4 regions of the Providencia sp. UF-224 genome follow, and region 4 is predicted to be linked to each of the others. Evidence: predicted binding sites of a transcription regulator. Region 4 holds the regulator's gene; each other region holds the start of a gene.
The links. The regulator LexA, encoded in region 4, represses DNA repair genes until DNA is damaged. The targets are predictions, from matches to a motif close to TNCTGTATGTACATACAGNA.
Positions count from the first base shown of each region.

Region 1: the regulator LexA is predicted to act here: its motif matches at 1,364-1,383, upstream of AC4IFO_RS18095 (metal-dependent hydrolase).
Region 2: the regulator LexA is predicted to act here: its motif matches at 806-825, upstream of sulA (SOS-induced cell division inhibitor SulA).
Region 3: the regulator LexA is predicted to act here: its motif matches at 1,018-1,037, upstream of AC4IFO_RS01565 (DinI-like family protein).

Region 1 covers NZ_JBSICC010000024.1:57,823-60,017, forward strand. The annotation lists gene AC4IFO_RS18090 (L-cystine transporter) at 1-591, opposite strand, end outside; gene AC4IFO_RS18095 (metal-dependent hydrolase) at 773-1,348, opposite strand; gene hxpB (hexitol phosphatase HxpB) at 1,541-2,195, opposite strand, start outside.
Region 2 covers NZ_JBSICC010000020.1:20,181-22,375, reverse strand. The annotation lists gene sulA (SOS-induced cell division inhibitor SulA) at 267-788, opposite strand; gene AC4IFO_RS16715 (TfoX/Sxy family DNA transformation protein) at 1,022-1,636, shown strand; gene yccS (YccS family putative transporter) at 1,755-2,195, opposite strand, start outside.
Region 3 covers NZ_JBSICC010000001.1:299,146-301,340, reverse strand. The annotation lists gene AC4IFO_RS01570 (MipA/OmpV family protein) at 1-683, shown strand, start outside; gene AC4IFO_RS01565 (DinI-like family protein) at 741-1,001, opposite strand; gene AC4IFO_RS01560 (GNAT family N-acetyltransferase) at 1,261-1,794, shown strand; gene AC4IFO_RS01555 (GNAT family N-acetyltransferase) at 1,814-2,195, opposite strand, start outside.
Region 4 covers NZ_JBSICC010000019.1:27,956-30,150, forward strand. The annotation lists gene plsB (glycerol-3-phosphate 1-O-acyltransferase PlsB) at 1-105, opposite strand, end outside; gene AC4IFO_RS16350 (diacylglycerol kinase) at 232-606, shown strand; gene lexA (transcriptional repressor LexA) at 743-1,360, shown strand; gene zur (zinc uptake transcriptional repressor Zur) at 1,546-2,061, opposite strand.

The DNA of each region.
Region 1 (2,195 bases), on a different contig from region 4:
TAAGAAAGCCGCAAAGATAACCACACTAATAATTGATGTTGGGTTAGCTCCGGTTAAATCCGCAAACGGATTTTTAGGAATAAACGATAGGATTAATTGTGGTACAGTCAAGTCAGAAACTTTACCAATATAATTAGTTTCAATAGCACTCAGGCGAGCGGTTTCTGATTGCCCTTGTACTAATCCTTCAGCCGTTAAACCAAACAGGTTAGCAATTAAAATACCGACTAAGGCTGCAATTGCTGTTGTTAACAGTAGAGTTCCAATCGTTAAGAAACTGATTTTTCCCAGTGAAGACGCTTTATGCAATCTTGCAACCGCACTCAAAATAGACGCGAACACTAATGGCATAATGACCATTTGTAATAGCTGCACATAACCATTACCAACAATATTAAACCAAAGAATGGAGTCTTTTACCGTTTGGTGACCGCTACCGTAAACGAGGTGTAACACAACACCATAAGCAACACCAAAGACTAGACCGACTAACACTTTTTTAGACAGACTCCAGCCTTTCGCTCCCAGTTTTGCTAACAGTATCAGCAGTGCTACAAAACCGAGCACATTAATAATTAGAGGAATATTCATTCCGAACTCCAAATCGTTTTTTTATAAGGTATGTGACTAGCCCTTTAATCCTTAATGGTTATAAGGATTTCGTTGCTTCTAACAACTGGTTATATGTTATCAATAGAGAAAACACATTTCTTATACTAAATAGTAATAAGATAGTATTAATCATGCTTACATTATATTACAAAACTGAGAATTATGTAGGAAAGTGTATATCTAGCTGATTTTTAATATATTCTATTACACTTGCAACTTGATGATAAAAGTCAAATTGATACCCTGCTGGTAAAAAACAGGCACAAACTGTCAAAACAACTGCAATAAAACGTTCGCCCCGTTTACTGTTTTTCCCCCGAATAATGGGAAAACAGAAACGTTGAGGTAGTGGCCATAAAAAAGGTACGCCTGAAGGCGTTAGCATATCCGCGACTAAATGGCTCAAATAGCCCAATAAGAAAGCTTGAATAAGGTCATTGGGAATTGGCCATTGTGCTGGGATCCATTGATAACATGACAGCATGAGTAGCAACCATGCCAGTAAACTGTGGGTAAAACCGCGGTGACCGCAGAGTTTAGAGATAGGTAGCGAAAAAATACGCAGTAGTCGACCTGGTAGGGAAGAAGGGTGGTCAATATCGGGTAATAATGCACCTAATAACGCGCCGGGAACCAAGTGCAACCAATCACCTTGAGCTAGCTCAGGGGTGACTTGGAGTTTATGGGCCATTATCAAAGAGGCGACGGAAAAAAGCAGATGCCCTTCAGCGGTCATGGTGGATAAAATACCATCTGTTTATCTATACAGTTGATTGGCAGTATAAAGTGTTTAAAAAGAATATGATAGAGGGGTAAAGGTAAAAAAACTCTTATTTATTAGCAAATAAGGAAAGGATTTTATATTTTTTAAGCAATTCCCCTACCTAAGTCAGATAGGGGTGAATACAGATTACACAATTCACTATAACTAGCGTAAATGTTTAGCTTCTAATTCATTTAAAGAATTTAATTTAATATCCGCTAAACCAAAGCGTGGGTCATTAAAATGCTTACTATCTGGCACGACAATGGATCGCATTCTCGCAGCTTTTGCTGAAATCATGCCATTAAACGAATCTTCTAAAGATGCGCAGTGGATAGGTTTGGTGGATAGTGCAGAAGCAGCTTTAAGATAAACTTCAGGGTGTGGCTTACTCAATGGTAAATCAGCGGCTGAAATGACAGCAGAGAAATAATCGCGAATATCCAGTAAATTTAATACTTTTTCAAGCATATACAGTGGAGATGCAGACGCTAACGCGATTTTTAAATCCATCGAGCGACAAAGTTCCATCGCATGTTGAACTCCTGGCAAAATAGGACGTGTTTCTTCAACTAAGCCAACAACACGGTCAATGATCCGCTGTTTGGCTTCTTGTTGACTGCATCCATGCCAAGGTGAAGCTTGGTACCAAAGCTCAACAACATGGTCAATACGTAAACCCAATGTATCAGGTAGAGTGTTGGCAATCGCAAGGTCAACGCCTAACTGTGAAAAAACTTCAAGCTCAGCTTGCTCCCAAAAAGGTTCCGAGTCGATCAATAAACCATCCATATCAAAAATAACGGATTGGATGGGAAGA
Region 2 (2,195 bases), on a different contig from region 4:
GACATTATCTACAAAAAAATTATAAAAGTAAAAAATAATGCCATAAGCTTAACAAGCTAAAGTCTACAACGAACTTAAAAAGATACAAGTAGAGTGAGCAATAAACGTTAAAAAAAGTATTTTTTTAGTGTATAAATCAGAGAGATATGTATATTTCTAATTATGATTGTTTTTTATCTATCTGATTGATCTTCAATGCTTTTCATTTCACTTTAGGAATAAATATTTCTAAAGGTTAAATTTAGTAAGAAAATTCTTAATCTTGGCTAGTGATAATGATTTGAATGAATTTTTAAGTTGTTTAGCTGTCCAGATTGCATACTCACCATATTATAGGCTTTTTGTGGGCGCATTATAAAACCAATAGAATGGCCTTCTTGTGCGGCATCTTGTAAACGAACAAAATCTTGTTCATTTAATTCTGGTAGCCACCCTAAAACCACGCTGTAATTACCACTTTTTAATGCTTTTTCCATGGCATCAATGGTTGTAATGGGTTCCATATGGCTTACTTGCATGACTTTGTGCGTAGGAATACCCGCTTGTTCTAACCAGTGTTTACTGAGTTTTTTGTTTGGGCTTAGCCATAATAACCAACGCGATTGAATACCAAATTGGCGGAGCATAGGTAACAAGATGAAGTCCAGAATTGGGTGCTTTTCATCGTAGACAAGTTCACTCACCATACCTTGCTGTACCAGGCTATTGGCCTGTTCAGTGGTTTGGAAAGATTGTGCGTAATTATTAAGAGAATGTTTTGTTGTGTCATTCCAAGAATAGATGCTCATAATTCACCTCGTTACAATGCTGTATGAACATACAGTAACTGTATATCCATCCAATATCAAGCCTATTTTTTCAAAGCGCTTCGCAACTTTGGTGTTTTTCTATGCATTCTTCTTGGCATTTTTTATGGAAACTCTCAGAATTGGCTATGCGTAATTGGTTGTAATGAAAGAAATAATAAAATTAATTCTCTCAAGGATGAAAATTAACCAAACCCAAAAAGGAGTTAAGGTAAATGCTACTATCGGAAGAAAAAATTTTTTATTTGTCCCGTTTATTAGGCCGTCTCGGTCAGCTTAAACGCAAAAACCATTTTGGCGGGTATTGCTTATTAGTGGATGACGTGATTGTAGGTTTGTTGCTTGATGGCCACTTTTATTTAAGAGGTTGCTTGTTGGCAAGAAGTCATTTTGAGGCATCGGGGCTTGATAGACTGGTTTACACGAAAAAAGGTATCCCATTGGAAATGCGTTATTACCAACTTTCAGAACAAATGTGGTGTGACGAAAAAGCACTTTTTCAGTTTATTGAGATTGCCTACCACTCTGCCGTTGAGGAATTGCAACAAAAGCAGGTTATTACACGTAGAATTAAAGACTTACCAAATATGAATATGTCTGTTGAAAGGGCGTTAGGGAAGATTGGGATTCTGCATGCGGATGATCTACGCATGGTGGGAGCCAAAGCCTGTTTTATGAAGTTAAAACAACACGGGCGGCATAAGCCAAGTATTAAGTTACTGATTGGTTTAGCTGCTGCGATTGAAGGCTGTCATAGCGCAGTATTACCGAAAATAATTAAACAAGAGTTGATTGCTTGGTATAACAGCTTCGAATTAACCGTGGTTTGATATCACAGTAAGAAAGGTTATTCGCTAAGATATTCAATACATTGCATTGTATAGAACGGAAAGTTAAGCGGGTATTAAAAGCTTGTTTTATATTCTAATACCCGCTCATCGGTATATTTTATGATGAACTGATTTGTCGAATCATTTGTTTGATTTCTGGGATCAGCTCAAGCAATAGTTTTGTTTGTTCCATGATTAATAATGTTTTTTCATCATCGCTTGCTGAAATATTATCAATACGGTGTAAGAGGCTATTACGTAATTTTTCTGATTTTTTATCAACGATATGCGGGTCTAGCGTAGTAATTTGCAGGGAAGATTCGACATAACAAATTGCATCATTTAATAAGGCTAAATTTTCTTCATTTTGCATCTGTTCGCGGTGAGCACCAAGGGCTGAAATATAGCTTAGCAGGGTATGATTTAAACAGAGTAAACGAAAAGCTTGCTCTTGTGTTATCCGATAGGATTTAGGGTCTGATGCCATATTGGAAACAATGGAAGCAAACTCTGCGTCGTTATTATGCGCTTCACGGCGAGCCACTCGATATTCTAGACC
Region 3 (2,195 bases), on a different contig from region 4:
AAGGTTCAAAAAAATACCAGTTTGGGCCAAATTTAGAGGCAACGTATGCTTACCTTTCGGATAATTATGGCGTATTTAGTTTAGGTATCGAAGGCGCGGCATGGGGAATAGGCTTAACAGAGAATCTCACATTTGTTAGTTCGTTGGGCTACGATTATGGCCGTGATGAAAAGATTGGTTTTCTTGGTAATAAAAATAAAGATCTTAAAGGAATGGGGGATTTAGATGGTTCCCTGCTAGTCGGTGCTGATCTTTATTACACGCTAAACAGCTATGAATTCTACATTATGGGTGATATTGCAACAAAAGATAGGCGTTATGGTGGGCGCCATATAGGCCGTACTGCTACTGTAGAATTAGGTGTCAATACAAACTATGAAATTAATAACTCATGGGAAATGGAATATAACTTAGCAACAGTATGGGGAAATAAAGCGTACAATCAAGCCTACTTTGGTGTCTCAAAACAACAAGCTAGCAAATCTAAATTTGCAGAATACGATGCTGGAAGTGGATTTAAAGATGTACATGGCTCAGCCACATTAAATTATAATATGGATGAAAGCTTCACCTTATATTCAGGCATTGCTGCGTATTATTTAATTGGTGATGCAGGTAAGAGTACATTAACTGAGCAAAAATTAGGTTTGATTGGGTTCACTGGTTTTCGCTACGCATTTTAAGTATGATAAAATAAAGGAATGTTTAGATTACCTTTAACATTCCTTTAGTTAAAATTGTTATTCAGCTGTATTTTCTTCGGGGATCCACCCATCATCCAGCCAAATTTCTTCTAATATTTCTTCGATGCGTACCTTATCTTCTGACATTTTAGTTCCAGAAATATTGACACGCTGCTGCGAACTAAAACCGACGCGAGTTACCATGTCAGGGTACTGATTCTGCAGTTTGCGTAAAATCTCAGATTCAAGGGCGAGTAAAACGTTTGTGCTTGGTTTTTGTAGTGCGTTTTTATCAAATAAAACTTCAATCCGTAACATAATAGCCTCGACTAAAGACTGTATTAATATACAGTATTTTTAGATGTATAAGGAGAAAAAGTCAATAAGATTATAAAATATTTTTCAAATTAGATGAGTTAAATGACAATGAATTTCGGAAGGAAAATAATAAACAATTAAAACAAATAGTTAAAAATAACTAAAAATAAGGTTGTTGAGGATAAATTGATTGTCAGCATTAAAAAAATACGTATTCTAAAAGTGTATTGTGTCCCCGTAATGATGAGTATAGGAATAAATGTTACATTCAATCAGATTATCTAGCAATGATATAAACGAGAAAGAGGCTGTTAATCAGTTATACGATAAATCCTTTCCACTTTATGAGCAAAGAAGCTACCAAGGTCGAGAGTCAATTTTAGGGCTTAATGATTATCATCTTTATTACTTTACAGATAATAGTGAATTTGTGGGTTTTATAGGCTGCTGGAAAATTAAAGATTATTTCTATATTGAACACCTCGCTATTTCAGACTTGCTAAGAGGGCAAGGCTATGGGCAGAAAGTACTAAAACAGTTTTGCCTCGATGTTGGGCAAGTCATTCTTGAAATTGACCCTGTTATTGATGAAGTTAGTAGGAAGCGTCTTTCGTTTTACCAGCACTGTGGCTTTCAACAAAATGAATATGCACATGCGCACCCAAGCTATTACCCTGAAAATAAGCCTCATGAGCTAGAAGTATTAAGCTATCCACAAGCTATAGATAAAGAAACTTATCAACATTTTAACCAGATGCTACAAACAGTTGTGATGGAAAAAACGTTATTGTAAATCTGTTGATAAGACAGTTTTAGCTTGGGACGTAGCAATAGATAAGTTCTGGGTCGTTATCATCCAAGTTTTCAATACTGCCACTCGGAATAAAGCCAGCTTTCATGAAAAGCTGTTGGGTGGCTGTATTTGATTGATTTGTTGAGGTGAAAACTTTTGTTGTTGGACTTCTTTTGATCAATTGTTTTATTAATAGTAATCCTAAACCCTGTCGGCGATATAGGTCATTAACCATCAATAGTTCAATAAACCCGTGTGCAAAAAATTGCGGAGTTATGACACCGTACGCGAATATTTCTTCTTTTTCTTCCAACACGAAGCAATGGCCCTGTTTGACCCAATCTCTGATTTCGTTTAATCGAATATCTGTCGCTACGGTGTCTATCTTGTAGACAGTGTTT
Region 4 (2,195 bases):
AAGCTGCAATTCTGTAATTGGGTCCGATGGAATTAGTTTACTTTTTACCAATAATTTAAGTGGTAAATTCAACGTGTTGTAATATATTTTACGCCATAGTGACATAAATGATTATAGCCTCTTGTTAACAATGCCGGGCAATCATACCAGAAATCCACTGGCAGATCTGTTACTGACAATTCACTTTGACCGTAAAAATCGATTATTGTTTGTATTTTTTAAGGAATAAATATGGCAAGTCAAACTAAGGGCTTTACCCGTGTGATTAAAGCAGCGGGATACTCCCTTAAAGGGCTAAAAGCAGCGTGGGTAAATGAAGCGGCATTTCGTCAGGAATCTGTGGCTGCGGTGATTGCGATTATTATCGCCTTTTGCTTAGATATCAGCTATGTGGATAGAATATTGTTAATAAGCTCCGTCGTGCTGGTGGCTATCGTAGAGCTACTCAATAGTGCAATAGAAGCCGTTGTTGACCGTATTGGTAGTGAATATCATGAACTTTCAGGGCGCGCTAAAGATATTGGCTCTGCCGCTGTGTTTGTCAGTATTGGCTTAGCACTGTTTATTTGGGCATTGGTATTATGGCAACGTTATTTTGCGGGGTAGCGACGAAAAGCCATTGAAATTTGGGAAAAGAAAGTAAATCGATAACAAATACTAAATTCAGTGATTTAACTGTTTCAAATCTTCATTTACCTGTATATACTCACAGTCTGACTGTATAAACAAACAGGGGAACGGGATGAAAGCACTGACGGCTCGACAACAGCAGGTTTACGATCTGGTGCGTGACCACATTTCGCAAACAGGTATGCCTCCTACACGTGCTGAAATAGCAGCAAGCCTTGGTTTTCGTTCGCCTAATGCGGCAGAAGAACATTTAAAAGCCTTGGCACGCAAGGGTGTAATTGAAATTGTTTCTGGGGCATCACGGGGTATCCGCCTACTTCTTGAAGAAGAACCTGATGATCAAGGGCTACCTTTGATTGGGCGTGTTGCCGCTGGCGAACCTTTATTAGCACAAGAACATATTGAAAGTCACTACCAAGTTGATCCAGAACTCTTCAAACCTCACGCAGATTTTCTCTTACGTGTGAATGGTATGTCGATGAAAGATATCGGTATTATGGATGGTGATTTATTAGCAGTACATAAAACACAAAATGCACATAATGGCCAAGTTATTGTGGCGCGTATTGATGATGAAGTTACAGTTAAACGTTTTAAACAGCAAGGTAACCGTGTCGAATTAATCGCCGAAAATCCAGAGTTTGCTCCGATTATTGTCGATTTACGTGAACAAAGCTTCACTATTGAAGGCTTGGCTGTTGGCGTGATCCGTAATAGCGATTGGTATTGATTCTTAGATTATCAGGTAGGTAGCGGTGTGCTGCTTGTTTGATTTTTCCATGATTGCTGGCAGATTTCAAATTGATGTATAGAGATCTGCCTGCTTTACTTCCTTTCTTTTATATCCTTTCTTTATATTACTTTTCGTATTCTTTTCTTATATAAGTAACATCATGGATTCTACAACCTCATTTATTACTTTCTCTTGGTAATGACAGGGTGTTCATGGTCATGGCCACAATGCGCGTGATCTTGGCAGCTATCAATTTCATCACAGTTTTTACATAGACCATGGTTCTCAACCACAGTATGGCGTAAACGGAATTGGTTGGTTTCTGCCAAACTAATGATAGCTGCTTCTATTGTCGCACAATCACTTTCAGTTACGCTCCCGCAATTATCGCAAATCAACATCACTGAAATATGGCTGGGATTATCAAAGTGATGGCAAACGACGTAGCTGTTGGTTGACTCTATTTTATGAATAAAGCCTTGTTCCATTAAAAACTCTAACCCGCGGTAAACGGTTGGGGGCTTTGCTTGCGGTTCAACTTCGCGTAGCAAGTCTAATAAATCATAAGCACTGATTGCGCCATGTTGTTGCGCGATAAGGCGTAACACAGTTTCTCTTTGTGGAGTCAATCTAACGCCTCTTGATTGGCAAATGCGCTCTGCCATCACAAGTATTTTCTCTTCACTCATTTTTTTCATTTTACTGACCCCAGCTTCGAAAAACGCAAAAATTTACTGCTCATAAGTTTATCATATTTTTGATATTGAAAGCGCATTGGCTTTCAGGGGGCAGGAAATAACTAAGTAAATATGTTATCTATATAATTTTTATT